3 regions of the Geobacillus sp. C56-T3 genome follow, and region 1 is predicted to be linked to each of the others. Evidence: a T-box and tRNA genes for the amino acid it is inferred to sense, from the RefSeq annotation. Region 1 holds a T-box; the other regions hold tRNA genes.
The links. The T-box of region 1 lies ahead of ileS (isoleucine--tRNA ligase). A T-box ahead of a tRNA ligase gene usually reads a tRNA of that ligase, here a tRNA-Ile.
Positions count from the first base shown of each region.

Region 1 (3,274 bases):
CGTTTCCCTTGAACATCGCGACGTGTTGGGGGCGCTGATGTCGCTTGGCTTGCGGCGCGGCAAGTTTGGCGATATTCTCGTTCGGGATGGGGAAATTCAGTTTTTTGTTGCTGCTGAAGTCGCCGACTACGTCCGCTTGCATGTCGAAACGATCGGCAAAGCTCCGGTTGCGCTTGAGCCGCTGCCGTTGTCGGCTGCCATGCCGCTTGCCGAAACGTGGGAGGAAGGAACGGTCACGGTGTCTTCTCTAAGGCTCGATGCTGTGCTCGCTCAGGCGTTTCGCCTTGCGCGCGAGAAAGCGCGTGCGCTTGTTGAAAGCGGGCTTGTCAAAGTCAACTGGAAGGTGGTGGACAAGCCGGATTTCCTCTGCGGACCGGGCGATGTCCTGTCGGCGCGCGGTTTTGGCCGCTGCAAGCTGTTTTCGGTGGAAGGGCCGACGAAAAAAGAGCGCTGGCTCGTTCAGATCGGCCGACAAAAATAAGCAAATGACGGCAGGAAATCGGCAAACCGTGTCGAATGAAAGTGAAGAAAAGGAATGATGGAGACGGAGGTGGCCGTTGTGCCGTTGACGCCATTGGATATTCACAACAAGGAATTCAGCCGCGGGTTTCGCGGGTACGATGAAGACGAAGTGAACGAGTTCCTCGATCAAGTCATTAAAGACTATGAAATGCTCATCCGTGAAAAAAAGCAGCTGGAAGAGAAAGTGGCCGAACTGACGGAAAAGCTGAACTACTTTGCGAACATTGAGGAGACGCTCAACAAGTCGATTCTTGTTGCTCAAGAAGCAGCGGAAGAAGTGAAGCGGAATGCGCAAAAAGAGGCGAAGCTGATCATTAAAGAGGCGGAAAAAAACGCCGAGCGCATCATCAGCGATGCATTGGCGAAATCGCGGAAAATCGCCCTCGAGATCGAGGAGCTGAAGCGGCAGTCGAAAGTGTTCCGCGCCCGTTTCCGCATGCTTGTCGAGGCGCAGCTTGATATGATCAACAGCCGCGATTGGGACGAGTTGATGGAGTATGAGGCGCCGGATTTGGAAGAAGGGGCGAGAGAACCGCTGTCACAGCCTTGACGAACCGAAGACGTTTCGGTTATAATAATTGGCAAAAATCGCCGCATCAGCCGCCGTGGGAGGCGGTTGGCTTTTTTCAGGATGAATAGCGAAATAGCCATCGACGATGAAAGGGACAGTAGCTCTTGTACGACCGGTCGCAGCGAGCCGGGGATGGTGGAAGCCTGGCATCGGCGCAAGAGTGAACATCACCCTGGAGTTCCATGCCGAACATCAAGTAGGCCATGGCGCGTCATTCCCGTTACGAATGAAAAGTGGGCTGTGCGTCGTTTGCATGGCCAAGAAGGGTGGTACCGCGAGACCGTTCTCGTCCCTTGCCGGGGGAGAACGGTTTTTTTATTTGGAATCTATCGTTCGAAGGAGGAGCAAGGATGGATTACAAAGAGACGCTGCTTATGCCGCAAACCGAGTTCCCGATGCGCGGCAACTTGCCGAAGCGGGAGCCGGAAATGCAAAAAAAATGGGAGGAAATGGACATTTACCGGAAAGTGCAGGAGCGGACGAAAGGACGGCCGCTGTTTGTTCTGCATGACGGCCCGCCGTATGCCAACGGCGACATTCATATGGGCCATGCGCTGAACAAAATTTTAAAAGATATCATCGTCCGCTACAAATCGATGAACGGCTATTGCGCGCCGTACGTGCCGGGCTGGGATACGCACGGACTGCCGATCGAAACGGCGCTCGCGAAGCAAGGCGTCGACCGCAAATCGATGAGCGTCGCCGAGTTCCGCAAGCGGTGCGAGCAATATGCGTATGAACAAATCGACAACCAGCGCCGGCAGTTCAAGCGGCTCGGTGTGCGCGGCGACTGGGACAACCCGTACATTACGCTCAAACCGGAGTACGAAGCCCAGCAAATTAAAGTGTTTGGCGAAATGGCGAAAAAAGGGCTCATCTACAAAGGGTTGAAGCCGGTCTATTGGTCCCCGTCAAGCGAATCGGCGCTCGCCGAAGCGGAAATCGAATATAAAGACAAGCGTTCGCCGTCGATTTATGTCGCCTTCCCGGTGAAAGACGGCAAAGGCGTGCTTGAGGGCGATGAGCGAATCGTCATTTGGACGACGACGCCGTGGACGATTCCGGCGAACTTGGCGATCGCGGTTCATCCGGATTTGGATTACCATGTTGTCGATGTCAGCGGAAAACGGTATGTCGTCGCTGCCGCCTTGGCGGAATCGGTGGCGAAAGAAATCGGTTGGGACGCATGGTCGGTCGTCAAAACGGTCAAAGGAAAAGAGCTTGAATACGTCGTGGCGAAACATCCGTTTTATGAGCGCGACTCGCTTGTCGTCTGCGGCGAACACGTCACGACCGACGCCGGCACCGGTTGCGTCCATACGGCGCCTGGCCACGGGGAAGACGACTTTCTCGTCGGGCAAAAATACGGGCTTCCCGTCCTTTGCCCGGTTGATGAGCGCGGCTACATGACCGAGGAAGCGCCGGGATTTGAGGGGATGTTTTACGAAGACGCCAACAAGGCGATTACACAGAAGCTTGAGGAAGTCGGCGCTCTGTTGAAGCTCGGGTTTATCACCCACTCGTATCCGCACGACTGGCGGACAAAGCAGCCGACGATTTTCCGAGCGACAACGCAATGGTTTGCGTCGATCGATAAAATCCGCAGCGAGCTGCTTCAGGCGATTAAAGAAACGAAATGGATTCCGGAGTGGGGGGAAATCCGCATCCACAACATGGTGCGCGACCGCGGCGACTGGTGCATTTCCCGCCAACGCGCCTGGGGGGTGCCGATTCCGGTCTTTTACGGCGAAAACGGCGAACCGATCATCACCGATGAGACGATTGAGCATGTGTCGAACTTGTTCCGCCAATACGGGTCGAACGTCTGGTTTGAGCGCGAGGCGAAAGACTTGCTGCCGGAAGGATTCACCCATCCGTCGAGCCCGAACGGCATCTTTACGAAAGAAACGGACATTATGGATGTCTGGTTTGACTCCGGTTCGTCGCACCAAGCCGTGTTGGTCGAACGCGACGATCTCATGCGTCCGGCTGATTTGTACTTGGAAGGGTCCGACCAATATCGCGGCTGGTTCAACTCATCGCTGTCCACCGCCGTTGCCGTCACCGGCAAAGCGCCGTATAAAGGCGTGTTGAGCCACGGCTTTGTCTTGGACGGCGAAGGGCGGAAAATGAGCAAGTCGCTCGGCAACGTCGTCGTGCCGGCGAAAGTGATGGAACAGT
Region 1 is NC_014206.1:2,586,955-2,590,228, reverse strand. It holds gene GC56T3_RS12750 (RNA-binding protein) at 1-481, shown strand, start outside; gene GC56T3_RS12745 (DivIVA domain-containing protein) at 560-1,072, shown strand; T-box leader at 1,170-1,390, shown strand; gene ileS (isoleucine--tRNA ligase) at 1,444-3,274, shown strand, end outside.

Region 2 (3,274 bases), 1.1 Mb from region 1:
CGCCCTGTTCAGACTCGCTTTCGCTGCGGCTCCGCCTCTTCGGCTTAACCTCGCACGCCATCGTCACTCGCCGGTTCATTCTACAAAAGGCACGCCATCACCCATCAACGGGCTCTGACTACTTGTAGGCACACGGTTTCAGGTTCTCTTTCACTCCCCTCCCGGGGTGCTTTTCACCTTTCCCTCACGGTACTGGTGCACTATCGGTCACTAGGGAGTATTTAGCCTTGGGAGATGGTCCTCCCTGCTTCCGACGGGATTCCTCGTGTCCCGCCGTACTCAGGATCCGCTCGGGAGGGAACGAAGTTTCGACTACAGGGCTCTCACCTTCTCTGGCCGGCCGTTCCAGACCGGTTCGTCTACCCCGTTCCTTTCTCACTCCCATCGTGAGCGGTCCTACAACCCCAAGAGGACATGCCTCTTGGTTTGGGCTGTTCCCGTTTCGCTCGCCGCTACTCAGGGAATCGCGGTTGCTTTCTTCTCCTCCGGGTACTAAGATGTTTCAGTTCCCCGGGTGTGCCCTCCATGCCCTATGGATTCAGGCATGGATACTGCCCCATTACGGACAGTGGGTTCCCCCATTCGGACATCTCCGGATCAACGCTTGCTTACAGCTCCCCGAAGCGTTTCGGCGTTTGCCCCGTCCTTCATCGGCTCCTAGTGCCAAGGCATCCACCGTGCGCCCTTTCCAGCTTAACCTATTGCGCTCTCGGCTTCTTCCTTCATGTCTAGCGTCGGCGCCTGGCTCTCTTCTGCCAAATAACCTTCCCCCTCGGGGTGCAAGCACCCCTGCGGGTGAAGAACATTTGGCTTCGAGAGCCGATCGCGGCGCCTCCGCTTTTCCAATTGTCTAGCTTCGGCTCGCCGCCGCTCGGGGTCAAATAACCTTCGCCTTCGGGATTGTAAATCCCTCCAGGCGAAGAACATTTGCCCATCGCGGCGAAACGCTCGCCTCCGCTTTTCCGGTTATCTAGTTTTCAAGGAACGAGACTACTTCATTGAATTCACTTCTCTGCAGTCTTGTGCCGAGGAATCTTGCTTCCCTGAACCCGCTAGCAGACGCAGGCACAGACGCAAAGTAGCTCCTTTGAATTCGCTTCTTCGCTGGTTTGCGTCGAGGAATTCGGCTTCTCCGAATCCGCTTGTAGACGCAGACGCAAACGAGACTACTTCATTGAATGCACTTCTCTGCAGTCTTGTGCCGAGGAATCTTGCTTCCCTGAACCCGCTAGCAGACACAGGCACAGACGCAAAACTTGATATGGTGGAGCCTATCGGGATCGAACCGATGACCTCCTGCTTGCAAAGCAGGCGCTCTCCCAGCTGAGCTAAGGCCCCATCCAATGGGCCTAAGTGGACTTGAACCACCGACCTCACGCTTATCAGGCGTGCGCTCTGACCAGCTGAGCTATAGGCCCATATACACATTGCAAGGAACAATAAGTTCCCTCAAAACTAAACAAAACAGCAAGCGTCATTATAATCAAACTGATAGGTTTTGTCAAGAAATTCTGTCTAGCTCCGGCTCGCCGCCGCTCGGGGTCAAATAACCTTCGCCTTCGGGATTGTAAATCCCTCCAGGCGAAGAACATTTGCCCATCGCGGCGAAACGCTCGCCTCCGCTTTTCGAATTGTCTAGCTCCGGCCGCCATCGGCTCGCGACGCTTCGGTCCTGCTGCGGCGGGCTAAGCCCGCTCGCAGGCCCTCCAGCGCACCTCGCCGATAGGCGGGCGGCCTCCGCTTTTCATCCTTAGAAAGGAGGTGATCCAGCCGCACCTTCCGGTACGGCTACCTTGTTACGACTTCACCCCAATCACTTGCCCCACCTTCGGCGGCTGGCTCCCTTGCGGGTTGCCTCACCGACTTCGGGTGTTGCAAGCTCTCGTGGTGTGACGGGCGGTGTGTACAAGGCCCGGGAACGTATTCACCGCGGCATGCTGATCCGCGATTACTAGCGATTCCGGCTTCATGCAGGCGAGTTGCAGCCTGCAATCCGAACTGAGAGCGGCTTTTTGGGATTCGCTCCCCCTCGCGGGTTCGCAACCCTTTGTACCGCCCATTGTAGCACGTGTGTAGCCCAGGTCATAAGGGGCATGATGATTTGACGTCATCCCCACCTTCCTCCGACTTGTCGCCGGCAGTCCCTCTAGAGTGCCCAACTGAATGCTGGCAACTAGAGGCGAGGGTTGCGCTCGTTGCGGGACTTAACCCAACATCTCACGACACGAGCTGACGACAACCATGCACCACCTGTCACCCTGTCCCCCCGAAGGGGGAACGCCCAATCTCTTGGGTTGTCAGGGGATGTCAAGACCTGGTAAGGTTCTTCGCGTTGCTTCGAATTAAACCACATGCTCCACCGCTTGTGCGGGCCCCCGTCAATTCCTTTGAGTTTCAGCCTTGCGGCCGTACTCCCCAGGCGGAGTGCTTATCGCGTTAGCTGCAGCACTAAAGGGTGTGACCCCTCTAACACTTAGCACTCATCGTTTACGGCGTGGACTACCAGGGTATCTAATCCTGTTTGCTCCCCACGCTTTCGCGCCTCAGCGTCAGTTGCAGGCCAGAGAGCCGCCTTCGCCACTGGTGTTCCTCCACATCTCTACGCATTTCACCGCTACACGTGGAATTCCGCTCTCCTCTCCTGCACTCAAGCCCCCCAGTTTCCAATGACCCTCCACGGTTGAGCCGTGGGCTTTCACATCAGACTTAAGGGACCGCCTGCGCGCGCTTTACGCCCAATAATTCCGGACAACGCTCGCCCCCTACGTATTACCGCGGCTGCTGGCACGTAGTTAGCCGGGGCTTCCTCGTGAGGTACCGTCACCGCGCCGCCCTCTTCGAACGGCGCCCCTTCGTCCCTCACAACAGAGCTTTACGACCCGAAGGCCTTCTTCGCTCACGCGGCGTCGCTCCGTCAGGCTTTCGCCCATTGCGGAAGATTCCCTACTGCTGCCTCCCGTAGGAGTCTGGGCCGTGTCTCAGTCCCAGTGTGGCCGGTCACCCTCTCAGGCCGGCTACGCATCGTCGCCTTGGTGAGCCGTTACCTCACCAACTAGCTAATGCGCCGCGGGCCCATCCGCAAGTGACAGCCAAAGGCCGCCTTTCAACCAAAGACCATGCGGTCTTCGGTGTTATCCGGTATTAGCTCCGGTTTCCCGGAGTTATCCCGGTCTTGCGGGCAGGTTGCCCACGTGTTACTCACCCGTCCGCCGCTGACCAAACCAGAGCAAGCTCCGATCCGGTCCGCTCGACTTGCATGTATTAGGCACGCCGC
Region 2 is NC_014206.1:10,624-13,897, reverse strand. It holds rRNA gene GC56T3_RS00055 (23S ribosomal RNA) at 1-699, opposite strand, end outside; tRNA gene GC56T3_RS00050 (tRNA-Ala) at 1,263-1,338, opposite strand; tRNA gene GC56T3_RS00045 (tRNA-Ile) at 1,345-1,418, opposite strand; rRNA gene GC56T3_RS00040 (16S ribosomal RNA) at 1,755-3,274, opposite strand, start outside.
Region 2: it encodes a tRNA-Ile, which carries the amino acid that the T-box ahead of ileS (isoleucine--tRNA ligase) is inferred to sense. The anticodon was not compared.

Region 3 (3,274 bases), 1.1 Mb from region 1:
TTGAAAGGCGGCCTTTGGCTGTCACTTGCGGATGGGCCCGCGGCGCATTAGCTAGTTGGTGAGGTAACGGCTCACCAAGGCGACGATGCGTAGCCGGCCTGAGAGGGTGACCGGCCACACTGGGACTGAGACACGGCCCAGACTCCTACGGGAGGCAGCAGTAGGGAATCTTCCGCAATGGGCGAAAGCCTGACGGAGCGACGCCGCGTGAGCGAAGAAGGCCTTCGGGTCGTAAAGCTCTGTTGTGAGGGACGAAGGGGCGCCGTTCGAAGAGGGCGGCGCGGTGACGGTACCTCACGAGGAAGCCCCGGCTAACTACGTGCCAGCAGCCGCGGTAATACGTAGGGGGCGAGCGTTGTCCGGAATTATTGGGCGTAAAGCGCGCGCAGGCGGTCCCTTAAGTCTGATGTGAAAGCCCACGGCTCAACCGTGGAGGGTCATTGGAAACTGGGGGACTTGAGTGCAGGAGAGGAGAGCGGAATTCCACGTGTAGCGGTGAAATGCGTAGAGATGTGGAGGAACACCAGTGGCGAAGGCGGCTCTCTGGCCTGCAACTGACGCTGAGGCGCGAAAGCGTGGGGAGCAAACAGGATTAGATACCCTGGTAGTCCACGCCGTAAACGATGAGTGCTAAGTGTTAGAGGGGTCACACCCTTTAGTGCTGCAGCTAACGCGATAAGCACTCCGCCTGGGGAGTACGGCCGCAAGGCTGAAACTCAAAGGAATTGACGGGGGCCCGCACAAGCGGTGGAGCATGTGGTTTAATTCGAAGCAACGCGAAGAACCTTACCAGGTCTTGACATCCCCTGACAACCCAAGAGATTGGGCGTTCCCCCTTCGGGGGGACAGGGTGACAGGTGGTGCATGGTTGTCGTCAGCTCGTGTCGTGAGATGTTGGGTTAAGTCCCGCAACGAGCGCAACCCTCGCCTCTAGTTGCCAGCATTCAGTTGGGCACTCTAGAGGGACTGCCGGCGACAAGTCGGAGGAAGGTGGGGATGACGTCAAATCATCATGCCCCTTATGACCTGGGCTACACACGTGCTACAATGGGCGGTACAAAGGGTTGCGAACCCGCGAGGGGGAGCGAATCCCAAAAAGCCGCTCTCAGTTCGGATTGCAGGCTGCAACTCGCCTGCATGAAGCCGGAATCGCTAGTAATCGCGGATCAGCATGCCGCGGTGAATACGTTCCCGGGCCTTGTACACACCGCCCGTCACACCACGAGAGCTTGCAACACCCGAAGTCGGTGAGGCAACCCGCAAGGGAGCCAGCCGCCGAAGGTGGGGCAAGTGATTGGGGTGAAGTCGTAACAAGGTAGCCGTACCGGAAGGTGCGGCTGGATCACCTCCTTTCTAAGGGGAAAAGCGGAGGCCGCCCGCCTATCGGCGAGGTGCGCTGGAGGGCCTGCGAGCGGGCTTAGCCCGCCGCAGCAGGACCGAAGCGTCGCGAGCCGATGGCGGCCGGAGCTAGACAATTCGAAAAGCGGAGGCGAGCGTTTCGCCGCGATGGGCAAATGTTCTTCGCCTGGAGGGATTTACAATCCCGAAGGCGAAGGTTATTTGACCCCGAGCGGCGGCGAGCCGGAGCTAGACAGAATTTCTTGACAAAACCTATCAGTTTGATTATAATGACGCTTGCTGTTTTGTTTAGTTTTGAGGGAACTTATTGTTCCTTGCAATGTGTATATGGGCCTATAGCTCAGCTGGTCAGAGCGCACGCCTGATAAGCGTGAGGTCGGTGGTTCAAGTCCACTTAGGCCCATTGGATGGGGCCTTAGCTCAGCTGGGAGAGCGCCTGCTTTGCAAGCAGGAGGTCATCGGTTCGATCCCGATAGGCTCCACCATATCAAGTTTTGCGTCTGTGCCTGTGTCTGCTAGCGGGTTCAGGGAAGCAAGATTCCTCGGCACAAGACTGCAGAGAAGTGAATTCAATGAAGTAGTCTCGTTTGCGTCTGCGTCTACAAGCGGATTCGGAGAAGCCGAATTCCTCGACGCAAACCAGCGAAGAAGCGAATTCAAAGGAGCTACTTTGCGTCTGTGCCTGCGTCTGCTAGCGGGTTCAGGGAAGCAAGATTCCTCGGCACAAGACTGCAGAGAAGTGAATTCAATGAAGTAGTCTCGTTCCTTGAAAACTAGATAACCGGAAAAGCGGAGGCGAGCGTTTCGCCGCGATGGGCAAATGTTCTTCGCCTGGAGGGATTTACAATCCCGAAGGCGAAGGTTATTTGACCCCGAGCGGCGGCGAGCCGAAGCTAGACAATTGGAAAAGCGGAGGCGCCGCGATCGGCTCTCGAAGCCAAATGTTCTTCACCCGCAGGGGTGCTTGCACCCCGAGGGGGAAGGTTATTTGGCAGAAGAGAGCCAGGCGCCGACGCTAGACATGAAGGAAGAAGCCGAGAGCGCAATAGGTTAAGCTGGAAAGGGCGCACGGTGGATGCCTTGGCACTAGGAGCCGATGAAGGACGGGGCAAACGCCGAAACGCTTCGGGGAGCTGTAAGCAAGCGTTGATCCGGAGATGTCCGAATGGGGGAACCCACTGTCCGTAATGGGGCAGTATCCATGCCTGAATCCATAGGGCATGGAGGGCACACCCGGGGAACTGAAACATCTTAGTACCCGGAGGAGAAGAAAGCAACCGCGATTCCCTGAGTAGCGGCGAGCGAAACGGGAACAGCCCAAACCAAGAGGCATGTCCTCTTGGGGTTGTAGGACCGCTCACGATGGGAGTGAGAAAGGAACGGGGTAGACGAACCGGTCTGGAACGGCCGGCCAGAGAAGGTGAGAGCCCTGTAGTCGAAACTTCGTTCCCTCCCGAGCGGATCCTGAGTACGGCGGGACACGAGGAATCCCGTCGGAAGCAGGGAGGACCATCTCCCAAGGCTAAATACTCCCTAGTGACCGATAGTGCACCAGTACCGTGAGGGAAAGGTGAAAAGCACCCCGGGAGGGGAGTGAAAGAGAACCTGAAACCGTGTGCCTACAAGTAGTCAGAGCCCGTTGATGGGTGATGGCGTGCCTTTTGTAGAATGAACCGGCGAGTGACGATGGCGTGCGAGGTTAAGCCGAAGAGGCGGAGCCGCAGCGAAAGCGAGTCTGAACAGGGCGTCAAGTACGTCGTCGTCGACCCGAAACCAGGTGATCTACCCATGTCCAGGGTGAAGGCCGGGTAACACCGGCTGGAGGCCCGAACCCACGCACGTTGAAAAGTGCGGGGATGAGGTGTGGGTAGGGGTGAAATGCCAATCGAACTTGGAGATAGCTGGTTCTCCCCGA
Region 3 is NC_014206.1:30,277-33,550, forward strand. It holds rRNA gene GC56T3_RS00130 (16S ribosomal RNA) at 1-1,353, shown strand, start outside; tRNA gene GC56T3_RS00135 (tRNA-Ile) at 1,689-1,762, shown strand; tRNA gene GC56T3_RS00140 (tRNA-Ala) at 1,769-1,844, shown strand; rRNA gene GC56T3_RS00145 (23S ribosomal RNA) at 2,408-3,274, shown strand, end outside.
Region 3: it encodes a tRNA-Ile, which carries the amino acid that the T-box ahead of ileS (isoleucine--tRNA ligase) is inferred to sense. The anticodon was not compared.